2 regions of the Mesorhizobium sp. M0968 genome follow, and region 2 is predicted to be linked to the other one. Evidence: riboswitches for the same ligand, from Rfam matches in the RefSeq annotation. Region 2 holds a riboswitch; the other holds the start of a gene.

Region 1 (7,034 bases), on a different contig from region 2:
GACCGAGACGACGTTTCTGCAAGGCTGATCTCCATGGTGATTCATGCTGGGGCGGATGGGAGCCGCCGACCGGGCTAACCTATGTCGCGCCGTGGCAACGTCAAACGCATAGCCTCTTTTCCAGCCCGCCGGCGCTTCACAAAGCCGCGACCCGCCGCGCCGTGTCCGGCCCCAAGGCGCTGGTCCCGGGTATCCAAACCAGCAGCCTCTGAAGAAACGATCTGGCAAGTTTGGCACATAGATTGTCAAATCTGCCAATTCTGACTTTTGCCGGCCGACCGTAGGTTCCGCCGCGCTGACGCAAGTCTCAGCACGGTCTGGCCGGGGCTCAGACTGTTGGCCTCGGATCGTTTGTTATGGAGACCGGCATGAAAGCAATTGTATTTGACGCCATCGGTTCGCCGCGCGACGTGCTCTATGTGAATGACCTGCCGTTGCCACGGATCAGCGACGGCGAGGTGCTGGTCAGGATGGTCTCGGCCTCGATCAATCCGGGCGACTTCCTGTTTATCCAGAACCTCTATCCCGAACCGAAGAAGCCGCATTTTCCCCGGCAGATCGCCGGAAACCATGGCGCCGGCATCGTCGAAGCCGTTGGCGAGAACGTTCGGTTGGAACCGGGGACGCTTGTCGCGTTCAGCTATTATGGCAGCTGGGCCGAGTACGCCGCCATTCCCGCCGAATGGCTGATCCCGTTGCCTGCCGGCTATCCTGTCGAACGCGCCGGGCAGATGGTGAACCCCATTACCGCGTGGGATCTGCTGGTGGATTCCCGTGTGCGGCCTGGCCAGTGGCTGGCTGTCACGGCCGGCTATTCGTCAATTTCGACAATGGTGATGCAGTTCGCCCAACGACGCGGCATCAACGTCATCGCGCTTGTGCGGCGCTCGCACCAAAGCTTCGATCTGAAGACGCTTGGCGCCGCCGCCATTCTTGACCTTTCGGACTTGAAGGCAAGTATCCGGGAAGCGGTGATGGATATCACCGGCGGCGCCGGATTGAACGGGATCATTGACAATGTCGGCGGACCTGTCAGCGGCGAATTGATCCGCATCCTGGCGCTCGGCGGGCAGATGGTGATCAATGGCGGAATGAGTGCCGAGCGCTTCGAACTGCACAATTTCGATGTCTTGCTGAGCGGCGTCGAAATCAGGGCGAATATCTATCGCTACTTCTTTTCGCCGCCTGCCGAAGCCGACCGGCCTGTGCTATGCGAGATTATCGACACCTTCGGCCAGCCCGGCTTCCACGTTCCTGTCGGCGGTCTCCACCCGCTGACCGAGTTCAAGCTTGCCGTGGCAAACAGCCTGGATCGCGCCGATCTTGGAAAACAGATTTTCAGGATGTAGCCCGCGTCACGGCACCGAAGCTACGTCGCGATCCGTCTCGTCACGTCTTCCAGCCAGTGGTCGCTTATACCCAGTGCTTCGAGGTGCTCCAGCGTGCTGAGCACGTAATCCTCATTCCTCCCCGATTGGCCGACGGCGCCGCGAACGACGGCCGCCGCCTCGGCCGGGTCGAGCGCACCGGCATATTGCTCATGGCTGCGGTCCACGACATAGGCGACGGCGTCGACCGTCTTGCCCCTATCCGTTTCACCCTTGTCGAGGCGAACGCTGAGCACACGTTCGAGATAGACGTTGGTGACCAGCTCGCGTTCGCGCAGATAGGTAATGACCTCGTTGCGCAGCTCGCCTGGAACCCGGAACGCCAGCCCGATGCAGGAGCCTCCGCGGTCGAGGCCGAGCACCAGGCCCGGCCGTTCGCGCGTGCCGCGATGCACGAAAGAATAGACGCAGAGCGAACGGCGGTAGCCATGCAGGCGGGCGCGCCGCGTCTCGACATGTGCGAATCCCGGTCGCCAGATCAGTGAGCCGTAGCCAAAAACCCAAAAATCGCCCATATCGCCAAGCCTGATTGTGACGACCACCTCACCGGTGGTGTTTCAGTCCGTCTACCTGTTGGTGCCGCAAGCGACAGCCCGCCCGTGCCACCCCGCGTTAACGAAAGCCGCAGCATGACGTCAAGTGACGAGCGCCCGCCGCCCAGCCAACGTCGCCGCCTGTTGTGGCTTGCCGCTTTCATCCTCGTGCTGTTCGGCATCTACAGCGCCGGCTGGTTCTACCTGGCGGACCTGGTCGAGAGCGCCACCAAAAAGGCGGTCGCCGATCTCGACGACAAAGGCATCAAGGCCGACTGCGCCAATCTCGCGGTCAGCGGCTATCCCTTCAGCTTCACCGTTTCCTGCGACAGCCTGGCTTACGAGGACGACAGCCGCAACGTCGCGGCATCGACAGGCAAGATCAACGCCGCCACGCAGATCACCCGGCTTCTGTCGCCTGCCGCCGAGCTCAGGGGGCCGCTCAGGACCTCTGTTCCCGGCATGACCCCGCTCTGGATCGACTGGGATGATCTGCGGGCCGACATGAAGCTGTCCTGGCCGCTGCCGAGGCGCCTCTCGCTGCAGGCAGAAGGCCTGTCCGGCCAGACCGATCCGGCAGACGACACCGATCCCGTCTCGCTGTTCAGCGCCGGAACCGCCACCGGACAATTGCGCCCAAACGGCCCGGACATCGACTATGCCGGCAATTTCACCGATCTTGAAATCGACGCGGCGGCCATCGGCGGGCGCGTCTTGCCGCCGCTCGACGGCAGCGGCGACGTGACGCTGAAGAACGGCCTGACACTGATCAAGGCAAATCCGACGAGCCTGCGCGGCCAGGCGGCCGAAATCCACGAGCTCGATCTGTCGTCCGGAACTGCGCGCATCACCGTTTCCGGACCGCTGTCGGTCGATGACGACGGTCTCATAAATGCCGACCTGACAATCAGGCTCAATGATCCAAAGGCCGTGGCGGCAATCCTCGCCACCGCCATCCCCGAGCAGAAGAAAGAGATCCAGACCGGCTTTGCCGGACTGGCGCTGCTCGGCAACCAGCCGTCGATGCCGCTGAAGATCGTCAGGGGCAAGGCCTCGCTCGGCTTCATCCCGCTCGGCAAGATCAAGCCGCTCGACTAGAGTAATTCCAGCAAAAGTGTGAAACGGTTTTCCGTCCGGAATTGCGCAAAACAAAGAGATAGAGCCGTTCGGCGTTTCTGTGAAACGATGAACCGCTCTAAGCCAGGCTGGCCTGCGATCGGCCTGCCGCGGCTTATCCCTTCGGCGGGTGTTCGACTGCCTGGCGGCCGAAATCCGGTACGTCGATATCCTGGCCGGCCTCGATGATCGAGCGGCGGACGGCGCGGGTGCGGGTGAACAGGTCGAACAGTTTTTCGCCGTCGCCCCAGCGGATCGCCCGCTGCAGCGAGGACAGATCCTCGGAAAACCGCGCCAGCATTTCGAGAATGGCGTCCTTGTTGTGCAGGCAGACGTCGCGCCACATGGTCGGGTCGGACGCCGCGAGACGGGTGAAGTCGCGAAAGCCGGAAGCCGAGTATTTGATGACCTCGGACTTGGTCACCGACTCCAGATCGTCGGCGGTACCGACGATGTTGTAAGCGATGATATGCGGCAGGTGCGAAACGATGGCCAGCGTCATGTCGTGATGCTGCGGGTCCATCGTGTCGATGTTGGAGCCGCAGCGGCGCCAGAATTCCGAGAGCTTTTCCAGTGCTGCGGGATCGGTACCGGGCAGAGGCGTGAAAATGCACCAGCGGTTCTCGAACAGTTCGGCAAAACCGGCGTCCGGTCCCGATTTTTCGGTGCCGGCCAAAGGATGGCCGGGGATGAAGTGCACGCCATCAGGCACATGCGGCTGCATCTGCGCGATCACCGATGCCTTGGTCGAGCCGACATCGGTGAGGATGGCGCCCTTCTTCAGCGCCGGCGCGATCTCCGCGGCGACCGTGCCTGAAGAGCCGACCGGCACCGAAACGATAACCAGATCAGCATCGCGAACCGCCTCTTTCGCATCCGTCGTATAGGTGTCGCCAAGGCCGAGTTGGCTCGCCCGTGCCAGCGTCGCTTCGCTGCGCGTCGAAATCGCGATTTGGCCGGCGAGCCCCTCGCGGCGGATGACGCGGGCCAGCGACGAGCCGATCAGGCCGATGCCGACCAGCGCGATTTTTTCGAACATCGGTGATGTCATGGTGTTCTAGCTTTTCAGGAATGTCGCGAGTGCTGCGACAACGCCGCGATTGGCCTCTTCGGTGCCGATGCTCATGCGCAGCGCGTTGGGAAAACCGTACCCGGAAACGCGCCGCAATATGTAGCCGCGCGCACTGAGGTAGTCGTCGGCGGCCGCCGCCGAATGCTTTTTGTCCTCGGGAAAGTGGATGAGGATGAAATTGCCGACGCTCGGCGTCACCCGCAGCCCGAGCCCGCTTAATTGCTCGCTCAGCCAGGCCAGCCAGGTCTCGTTGTGCGCGACGCTGCGTTCGATGTGGGCACGGTCGCGGATCGCCGCGATGCCGGCCTCGATTGCCGTCGCATTGACGTTGAAGGGTCCCCGCACGCGGTTGATCGCGTCGATGACGTGCATTGGCGCATACATCCAGCCGATCCGCGCCCCGCCCAGGCCCAATTTTGAGAACGTGCGGGTCATGACCACGTTTTCCGCGCTGCCCACCAACTCGACGCCGGCTTCATAATCGTTGCGCCGGACATATTCGGCGTAAGCTGCATCCAGCACCAGAAGCACGTTTCGCGGCAGGCCGGCATGCAGGCGGCGCACCTCTTGGAACGGCAAGTAGGTGCCGGTTGGATTGTTTGGATTGGCAAGGAAGATGATCCGGGTAGCCGGCGTCACCGCGGCGAGGATCGCATCGATATCGGCGCGTTCATCGGTCTCCTTGACCGTCACCGGGACGGCACCGGCCGACTGTATGTAGATCTTGTAGACCATGAAGCCGTGTTCGGTGATGATGGCTTCGTCGCCGGGCGCGAGGTAGGTCTGCGCCAGCAGGCCCAGAATCTCGTCGGAGCCGTTGGAGCAGACGATGTTCGCCGGGTTGAGCCCGTGCACCTCGGCGATCGCTTCCCTCAGGCGCCTGGCGCTGCCGTCGGGATAGACCGCGAGCTTGTCGGCGACCGCGCGCGCGGCCTCTATCGCCTTTGGCGAAGGGCCGAGCGGGTTCTCGTTCGCCGACAATTTATGGACCTTGGCGACACCTTCAGGCGCCGCGCTCTTGCCGGGCACATAGGCTTCGATGTCCATGATGCCGGCGCGGGGCTTTGGACGTGTCTGATCCGGTGTCTGACTCATTTCATGAAATCCGTCGAGAGTGCCTCCATCCGGAAGCCGCAGCGGAAATACAAGCCGTGGCCCGGAATGTCGAGGGCCGGCAATTCGGGATCAAGAACTTGCCGTTGACGAAGCCATGCGCGAGTCATAGAAGAACGGCTACAGTTCCGTGGTGATTTGGCCGGTCGGCTTGCAGCCACGTTAAACAACTTGCTAAAGGGCCGTTTGCATCTTGTAACCGGCTTTGCGAAGGCATGGCCGGTTTTTTGTTGCCCAGACCGGTGGACAACTGAAGGCCGGGCAAGGAGATGTGATGGTCGCTTTGCGCGCGCGAAAAACCAACAACGAGGCCGACCAGCCGTCGAGCCCGGTGTTGCGTTTCGGCGCCGACAAGCCGCTCAAGCTCGACGCCGGCACGCTGCTGTCGCCGTTCCAGATTGCCTACCAGACCTATGGCACGCTCAACGACGCGCGCTCCAACGCCATCCTCGTCTGCCATGCGCTGACCGGCGACCAGCATGTCGCCAACACCAATCCGGTGACCGGCAAGCCGGGCTGGTGGGAAGTGCTGATCGGTCCCGGCAAGATCATCGATACCGACCGTTTCTTCGTCATCTCGTCAAACGTCATCGGCGGCTGTCTCGGCTCCACCGGCCCCGCCTCGACCAATCCCGCCACCGCCAAGCCCTACGGGCTCGACCTGCCGATCATCACCATCCGCGACATGGTGCGGGCGCAGCTGATGCTGGTCGAGCATTTCGGCATCGAACAGCTGTTCAGCGTGCTTGGCGGCTCGATGGGCGGCATGCAGGTGCTGCAATGGGCCTCCAGCTATCCGGAGCGCGTCTTCTCGGCGCTGCCGATCGCCACCGGTGCCCGCCATTCCTCGCAGAACATCGCTTTCCACGAGGTCGGCAGGCAGGCAGTGATGGCCGACCCGGACTGGCATGGCGGCAAATATTTCGAGCATGGCAAGCGGCCGGAAAAGGGGCTGGCGGTGGCGCGCATGGCCGCCCACATCACCTATCTGTCGGAAGCAGCGCTGCACCGCAAGTTCGGCCGCAACCTGCAGGACCGCGAAGCGCTTACCTTCGGCTTCGATGCCGACTTCCAGATCGAGAGCTATCTGCGCCATCAGGGCATGACCTTCGTCGATCGCTTCGATGCCAACTCCTATCTCTACATGACGCGGGCGATGGATTATTTCGATCTCGCCGCCGACCATGGCGGCCGGCTGGCCGATGCCTTCGCCGGCACCAAGACGCGCTTCTGCCTGGTTTCGTTCACCAGCGATTGGCTGTTCCCGACCGAGGAGAGCCGCTCGGTCGTGCACGCGCTGAACGCAGCCGGCGCCTCGGTATCGTTCGTCGAGATCGAGACCGACCGCGGCCACGACGCCTTCCTGCTCGACGAACCGGAACTGTTCGCCGCCATCAAGGGCTTCATCGCCTCGGCCGCGCGGGCGAGAGGGCTTGGCGCATGACCCCGAAAGGTTGCAGGCTGTTCGGATCAGGACCATGCGCCAGGCATCAGCGCATGACCCCGAAAAGTTGCAGACTTTTCGGATCAGGATCATGTGCCGAGCAGGAGCCGAAGGCATGAGCGTCAACCGCGCCCAGCGCGTCGACCTCGAAGTCGTCGCCGATCTCATCCCGCCGCAGTCGCGGGTGCTGGACGTCGGTTCCGGCGACGGCCTGCTGCTCGAATTGCTGCAGGAGACCAAGAAGGTCGATGGCCGCGGGCTGGAACTGTCGCAGCGCGGCGTCAACGAATGCGTGGCGCGCGGCCTGTCGGTTATTCAAGGCGATGCCGACAAGGATCTCCAATTCTATCCCGACAAGGGTTTCGACT
Region 2 (7,034 bases):
TGCCCTATCAGGTCAATGCGGCACTGATGGCGAAAGCCAAGCCGGATGCGCTGTTCATGCACTGTCTGCCGGCGCATCGCGGTGAGGAGGTTACCGACGAGGTCATCGACGGACCGCATTCGGTGGTGTTCGATGAGGCCGAGAACCGGCTCCATGCCCAGAAGGCGGTCTTGGCCTGGTGCCTGGGCGCTTGATACGAGCCGCGGTGATCCGGGCCGGCCTGATCTGCGCCGCCTTGATCTGGGCCGCCTTGATCCGGGAGTTGGTGGTGCCTATCTCAGGCGCATCACGCAAATCGAGCGCGTCTCGTCGCATGCACCCCGGAGGGCGGCATCGCCGCGCCCCGGAGCTTTGTCATGTTGGAAACTCATCAATTGGCTGAACATAAACCCAAGCTCGGCGAATTCGGCTACGCCGGCGACGACCATGTCGTGCCGTTCGAGGTCGGCCCGCTCGACGTGCGCGGTCGCACCGTCCAGCTCGGGCCGATGCTCGATGCTATTCTCAGCCGTCACGACTATCCCGAGCCGGTCGCCCGGCTCCTGGCTGAAGCCTGTGTGTTGACGGTATTGCTCGGAACTTCGCTGAAGTTCGAGGGCAAGTTCATTCTGCAGACCCGCACCGACGGGCCGGTCGACATGCTGGTCGCGGATTTCTCCACGCCGCACGCGCTGCGCGCTTATGCCCGCTTCGATGCCGACCGGCTGCAGGCTTTGACTTCTGCCGGCGAGACGTCACCGCAGACGCTGCTCGGCAGCGGCGTCCTGGCGCTGACCATCGACCAGGGCGCTCACACACAACGCTACCAGGGCATCGTCCAACTCGACGGCGTCACACTGGAAGATGCCGCACGCACTTATTTCCGCCAGTCGGAGCAGATTCCGACCGACCTCCGGCTTTCGGTTGCCAAGCTTCTGACGCCGGGCGTCGGCGGTGCTCGCGAGCAATGGCGGGCCGGTGGCCTGCTGGCACAATTCCTGCCGCAGTCGGCGGAGCGCATGCGCGTACCCGACCTTCCCGGTGGCGACGGCGATCCGCGCGAGGAAATCCACGACCCGACCGACAATTCCTGGCAGGAGCTGCTGGCGCTGCTTGGTACTATTGAACCGACCGAGCTGATCGATCCGACGATCGGCGCCGAACGGCTGCTTTACCGGCTTTTCCACGAGCATGGCGTCCGCGTGTTCGGCGGGGTGCCGGTCGCCGACCAGTGCTCATGCTCGAGGGAGAAGATCCACGGCATCCTCGAAGGCTTTTCCGCCGAGGAGATCAGGGACAGCACCGAGGATGGCAGCATTCACGTCGCCTGCGAATTCTGCTCGAAGCAATATGACTTCGACCCGGCGGAGTTTGCAGCGGCCGGATGACCGCCGTCAATTGACGGTGCGCCGCATTCCCGGCAAGTCGAGCGAGAAGGCGGGGATGGCGACGTCGAACGTCTCGCCCCGCCTGTTGCGCATGGTGTAGTGCCCGACCATGATGCCGGACGGCGTCGAGAGCGGGCATCCAGACGTATACTGATAGCTGTCGCCGGGGTTGAGTCCGGGTTGCTCGCCGACGACCCCGGGGCCGCGCACTTCCTCGACCTTGCCGGTGCCGTCGGTAATGTGCCAGTAGCGCGACAGAAGCTGCACGAACTCATCCGACTGATTGTCGATGGTCACCTGATATCCCCAGACATAGCGGTTTTGCGGAGGGTCGGAGTGATCCTCCAGATAGAACGGCCTGACCTGCACTTCGATGTTGCGGGTGACGGCGCTGTACATAAACTGCTCCAAAGCAATGTAGATGGAACTTTCGACGCTCAGCGCAGTTTGATCAACGATGCGCGTCATCTCCTTGCCCGACTCGAGCGCAGGTGCCGAAAAACAATGTCATTTAAGTGACACATGACAATGATGGTGTGCAGGCTTGTGCCGGGCGACTCAGCGTTCTGTCGAATTGTTGAAAACGGCCGTCATGCGGCCGGCACTTCTGGAGTGACCAGATCTCGATGGAACCGACATTCGCAGCCGCTCTCCTTTCCATAGCCCTCCTTCTTTCAAATCTCGCCAGCATCCTGTTGGCTTCGCTGAAGCTGAAGCGACCAGCCAGGATCGCATCGCCCGCGGCCAACGCGCCGCCGGTATCGATCGTCATCCCGGCGCGCGGCGTCGAGCCGTTTGCCGAAGAGACGCTGGAGCGCGCCTTCTCACTCGACTGGCCGCGCTACGAACTCATCTTCTGCGTTGCCCATGCCGACGACCCGGTGGTCAAGCCGATCACCGCCGCAATGGCGCGCTTTCCAGCTATTCGCGCCCGCCTTCTAGTCGGTGACGACCGCATCAGCGGCAATCCAAAACTCAACAATTGCGTGAAGGGTTGGGAAGCGGCGCATTATCGCTGGGTCATCCTTGCCGATTCCAATGTGCTTATGCCGAGCGACTACGTCCAGCAGCTGATGGCGGCATGGCGGCATGGCACTGGCCTCGTCTGCTCGACGCCGATCGGCTCACGGCCGGACGGCTTCTGGGGGGAGGTCGAATGCGCCTTTCTCAACACGCTGCAGGCACGCTGGCAGTACGCTGGAGAGGCGCTCGGCCTCGGCTTCGCGCAGGGCAAGAGCATGTTGTGGAACAAGCCGATGCTCGACGCCAATGGCGGCATCCGCGCGCTTGCCGCCGAGATCGCCGAGGACGCCGCCGCGACCAAGCTGGTCAACGGGCTCGGACTGCGGGTCAATCTTGTCGCCTCGCCCTTCGAACAGCCGCTCGGCCGGCGCACGCTTGGCGAGATCTGGTCGCGGCAGGCGCGCTGGGCGCGGCTGCGCCGCGTCACCTTCGCGCTGTTCTTCGCCCCCGAGATCCTGATCGGCGCGGCGCCGCCGCTGGTGCTTGCGCTGATCGCGGCGGCTGACGCCGGCGTCAGCCTGCCGGCAACCGCCATCGCCGTGCTGGTCGCGGCCTACCTGCCGGAATGCGCCTTGGCCTCGGCCAAGGGATGGCAGCTGTCGCCGCGCACGATCCCGGCGATGATGGCGCGAGACCTGATGCTTCCCGCCATTTGGGCGCGCGGATGGCTGAGCGGCGCCGTCGACTGGCGCGGCAATGTGATGACTATCCAGACCAAGGCCGTCGCGGAGCTGGAAGAGACCCCGTCCGGCGCCTGATCGGCGCGTCCCCGCTCGCCTCTGTTCGGCCAGCCCTTATCCGGCAACTCTCAGTGCCTGCTCGATGTCTTCGAGCAGGTCGTCGGCGTCCTCAAGGCCAACTGACAGCCTGAGCGTTCCCGGTCCGATGCCGAGCTCGGCGCGGGCCTCATCGGTCAAGTTCTTGTGCGTCGTCGTGGCCGGATGGGTGATCAGGCTCTTGGCGTCGCCGAGATTGTTGGAAATGAGCACGACGTCGAGTGCGTTCTGGAAGGCAAAGGCCGCCTGCTTGCCGCCCTTCACATCGAGGCAAATCAGCGTCGAGCCACCCGACATCTGCTTCTTGACTACGGCCGCTTGCGGGTGGTCGGCACGGCCGGGATAGATGACACGGGCGATTTGCGGGCGCTCGGCCAGGAAATCCGCGATGCGGCCGGCACTTTCCGTCTGCTGGCGTACGCGTAGCGGCAGCGTCTCCAGGCCTTTCAGCAGCGTCCAGGCATTGAAGGGCGAGAGGCTTGGGCCGGTGTGGCGGAAATAGTCATGCAGGTTCTCGTCGATCCATTTCTTGTCCGACAGAACGATGCCGCCAAGACAGCGCCCCTGGCCGTCAATATGCTTCGTGGCCGAATAGACGACGATGTGGGCGCCGAGCTGCAGGGGTTTCTGCTGCAAGGGCGTGGCGAAGACGTTGTCGACGATCAACCTGGCGCCGATCGCATTGGCAAGTGCCGCGACGGCGGCAATGTCGATCACTTCCAGCGTAGGATTGGTCGGGCTTTCCAGGAAGAACAGTTTGGTGTTTGGCTTGACCGCCTTTTCCCAATTGGCCATGTCGGTGCCGTCGACCAGCGTTGCCTCAATGCCGTATTTCGGCGCCAGCGTCTCGACCACCCAGCGGCAGGAGCCGAACAGCGCGCGCGCCGCCACGATATGGTCGCCCGCCTTGGCGCTGCACAGCAGTGCTGCCGTCACCGCCGCCATGCCGGATGCCGTGGCGCGCGCGTCCTCGGCTCCTTCCAGCGCGCACATGCGTTTTTCAAACATGTCGACCGTCGGATTGGCATAGCGCGAATAGATGAAGCCCGGCTCCTCGCCCTTGAAGCGGGCCTCCGCCGCTTGCGCCGTCTCGTAGACATAGCCTTGGGTGAGATACATCGCCTCGGAGGTCTCGCCGAAGCCGGAACGCAGCGTTCCGGCATGCACGAGTGCGGTCTGAGGCTTCCAGTCGCGCTTCTTGGTCATCATTCCATCCAAACACCAAAATTGGTCCAAACAACAAAAAACCGGTCGCGAAAGTCGCAACCGGTCCATATGGCCTTGCGGCCCGACGGTCCTTTAGCGACTTGTTTAACGTGGCTGCAAGCCGACCGGCCAAATCACCACGGGATAACGAGCTTTAGACCCGCGCCACGCTTGCGTCAATTGCCGGCATGATTAAGAGGGTTGTACCAAGCAGGTGCCAAACGCGTCCACGGTCGGACCTGCGACAGAACCTCGCCCGGCGTTCGAACGGAGCCAGACCCTTGCGGCAGACAGGCATTCTTCCCGATCAGGATATTTCCGCGCTGTTCCAGACGGGCGCGCTGAAATCGCCGCGCACGCTCGATGCCGATCAGATCCAGCCGGCCAGCCTTGACCTCAGGCTCGGCGACAAGGCCTGGCGGGTGCGTGCTTCCTTCTTGCCCGGCCCGGACCACAGGGTTGCCGACAAGCTCGACCGGCTGAAGCTGCACGAGATCAACCTCGCCGAAGGTGCTGTGCTGGAAACCGGCTGCGTCTACATCGTGCCGCTGCTCGAAAGCCTGGCGCTGCCCGCCCATATTTCCGCCTCCGCCAACCCGAAAAGCTCGACCGGACGGCTCGATATCTTCACTCGGGTAATGACCGACCGCGGCCACGAGTTCGACAAGATCGCCGCCGGCTATGAAGGCCCGCTCTACCTGGAGGTCAGCCCGCGCACTTTCCCGATCGTCGTGCGGACCGGCTCGCGGCTGTCGCAGATCAGGTTCCGCACCGGCAATGCGCTCTTGTCGGAAAACGAGTTGCACGAGTTGCACCGCGCCGAAATGTTGGTCGCCACCGAACCACCCAACATCTCAGGCGGGGGCATCGCGCTATCGATCGACCTCGACGGCGACAAGGACGGGCTGGTCGGCTATCGCGGCAAGCACCACACCGGCCTCGTCGACGTCGACAAGCGCGCCGCGCAGGATGTCGTCGATTTCTGGGAGCCGCTCTACAAGAGCGGTGCCGGCGAGCTGGTGCTCGATCCGGACGAATTCTATATTCTGGTGTCGCGCGAGGCGGTGCATGTGCCGCCGCTCTACGCGGCCGAGATGACGCCCTTCGATCCGCTGGTCGGCGAGTTCCGCGTCCATTATGCCGGTTTCTTCGACCCGGGTTTCGGCCATTCGGCGTCGGGCGGCACCGGCAGCCGGGCGGTGCTCGAGGTACGCAGCCACGAAGTGCCGTTCATCCTCGACCACGGCCAGATCGTCGGACGGTTGGTCTATGAGCACATGCTGAAACGGCCGCGGGCGCTCTACGGCACTGATCTCGGCTCGAACTATCAGGCACAGGGCCTGAAACTGTCCAAGCATTTCCGCGCCGCGCGCTGACCTTCCTCTCACTTCCGGGCTACGCCCGGCTCAAAGTGCCTTCACGGCGACCTTCACCGGCTGCTCGATTTCAAGCGGGTTGCGCAGTGGCAGGCCGAAATCCTGCGCCTCGATTTCGAATACGTCACCGGCCTTGGTCCTGACGCCGTCGGCAAAGGACAGCGTCGCCGTGCCGAACATGTGCACATGCACGTCGCCCGGCTGGCGGAAGGCTGAGTATTTGAAGTGGTGATGCTCGAGATTGCCAATGGTGTGCGACATGTTCGCCTCGCCCGACAGGAACGGCTTTTCCCAAAGCAGCTTGCCGTCGCGCAGGATGCGCGAAGTGCCGCGGATATCGGACGGCAGATCGCCGATCAGGATCTCCGGCCCGAACGAAGCATTGCGCAGCTTGGAATGGGCAAGGAAGAGATAGTTCACACGCTCGGTGACATGGTCGGAAAACTCGTTAGACAGCGTGAAGCCGACGCGGAACGGGGCGCCGTCGTCGCCGATCACATAGATACCGGCGATTTCCGGCTCCTCGCCGGCATCCTGGGCGAAGGCGGGCGACATAAGCGCCGCACCGGGCGCCACCGCCATGGTGCCGTTGCCCTTGTAGAACCATTCCGGCTGCACGCCGATCTGGCCCTTCGCCGGCTTGCCGCCCTCAAGCCCCATGCGGAACATCTTCATGGAATCGGTCAGCTGTTCCTCGCCGTCCGTGCTGAGCTTCTTGTGCATGGAATCGCGGGTCGCGGCGGAGCCGAGATGCGTCAGCCCGGTGCCGGTGAGATGGAGATGCGCCGGATCGGGATGGTTGATCGGCGACAGCAGCCGGCCCTTCTTGTAGGCTGCGTCGAGATCGACGGTTTCGCCGAAGCCCTTGCGCTCGATCAGGGCGACAAGCCCGCTGCCGGTACGCGCGGCTTCCATCGCCAGCGAATAGACGCTGCGGGCGCCGTTGATGACGCGGGTCTTGCCGCCGTTGCGGGCAACGACGCGGATCGTCTCGGCGTCGTCGAGGATTTGTGAGATCAGCATGGTAACCCTCTCTGAATTGTGGGCTGGCCTGCCCTTTCTCGGCAAACCCTACCCTGCGCGGCCCGGACCCCTGTCCGCGCCTCGGTTGAAATTCTTCGTCCGGATTGCGCTCGCGGATCAGGTCCCTCGGGGGACTTCTTTGCGCCCGGCAGCGCCGCGATGTGACCCGTATGCCTCCTGGTTGCCTCTCAAGCCTTGTTCTTGTTGTAGACGTCGAAGACGACGGCGCCGAGCAGCACCAGGCCTTTGACCACCTGCTGCCA

The links. A riboswitch is a leader RNA that binds a small molecule or an ion and turns the genes downstream of it on or off. The one in region 2 is predicted to bind S-adenosylmethionine.
Region 1: another riboswitch for S-adenosylmethionine. It lies ahead of metX (homoserine O-acetyltransferase MetX); the one in region 2 lies ahead of NKH67_RS28335 (O-succinylhomoserine sulfhydrylase).

The regions. Positions count from the first base shown of each region.
Region 1 covers NZ_JAMYNL010000001.1:124,802-131,835, forward strand. Annotated here, with positions in the region: gene NKH67_RS00575 (aldo/keto reductase) at 1-22, opposite strand, end outside; gene NKH67_RS00580 (quinone oxidoreductase family protein) at 369-1,349, shown strand; gene NKH67_RS00585 (gamma-glutamylcyclotransferase) at 1,370-1,903, opposite strand; gene NKH67_RS00590 (DUF2125 domain-containing protein) at 2,018-3,019, shown strand; gene NKH67_RS00595 (prephenate/arogenate dehydrogenase family protein) at 3,153-4,088, opposite strand; gene hisC (histidinol-phosphate transaminase) at 4,095-5,204, opposite strand; SAM riboswitch at 5,343-5,420, shown strand; gene metX (homoserine O-acetyltransferase MetX) at 5,497-6,666, shown strand; gene metW (methionine biosynthesis protein MetW) at 6,782-7,034, shown strand, end outside.
Region 2 covers NZ_JAMYNL010000026.1:16,730-23,763, reverse strand. Annotated here, with positions in the region: gene argF (ornithine carbamoyltransferase) at 1-194, shown strand, start outside; gene NKH67_RS28350 (Hsp33 family molecular chaperone) at 357-1,367, shown strand; gene apaG (Co2+/Mg2+ efflux facilitator ApaG/CorD) at 1,374-1,766, opposite strand; gene NKH67_RS28340 (ceramide glucosyltransferase) at 1,994-3,148, shown strand; gene NKH67_RS28335 (O-succinylhomoserine sulfhydrylase) at 3,185-4,375, opposite strand; SAM riboswitch at 4,446-4,523, opposite strand; gene NKH67_RS28330 (2'-deoxycytidine 5'-triphosphate deaminase) at 4,654-5,748, shown strand; gene araD1 (AraD1 family protein) at 5,779-6,771, opposite strand; gene mmsB (multiple monosaccharide ABC transporter permease) at 6,960-7,034, opposite strand, start outside.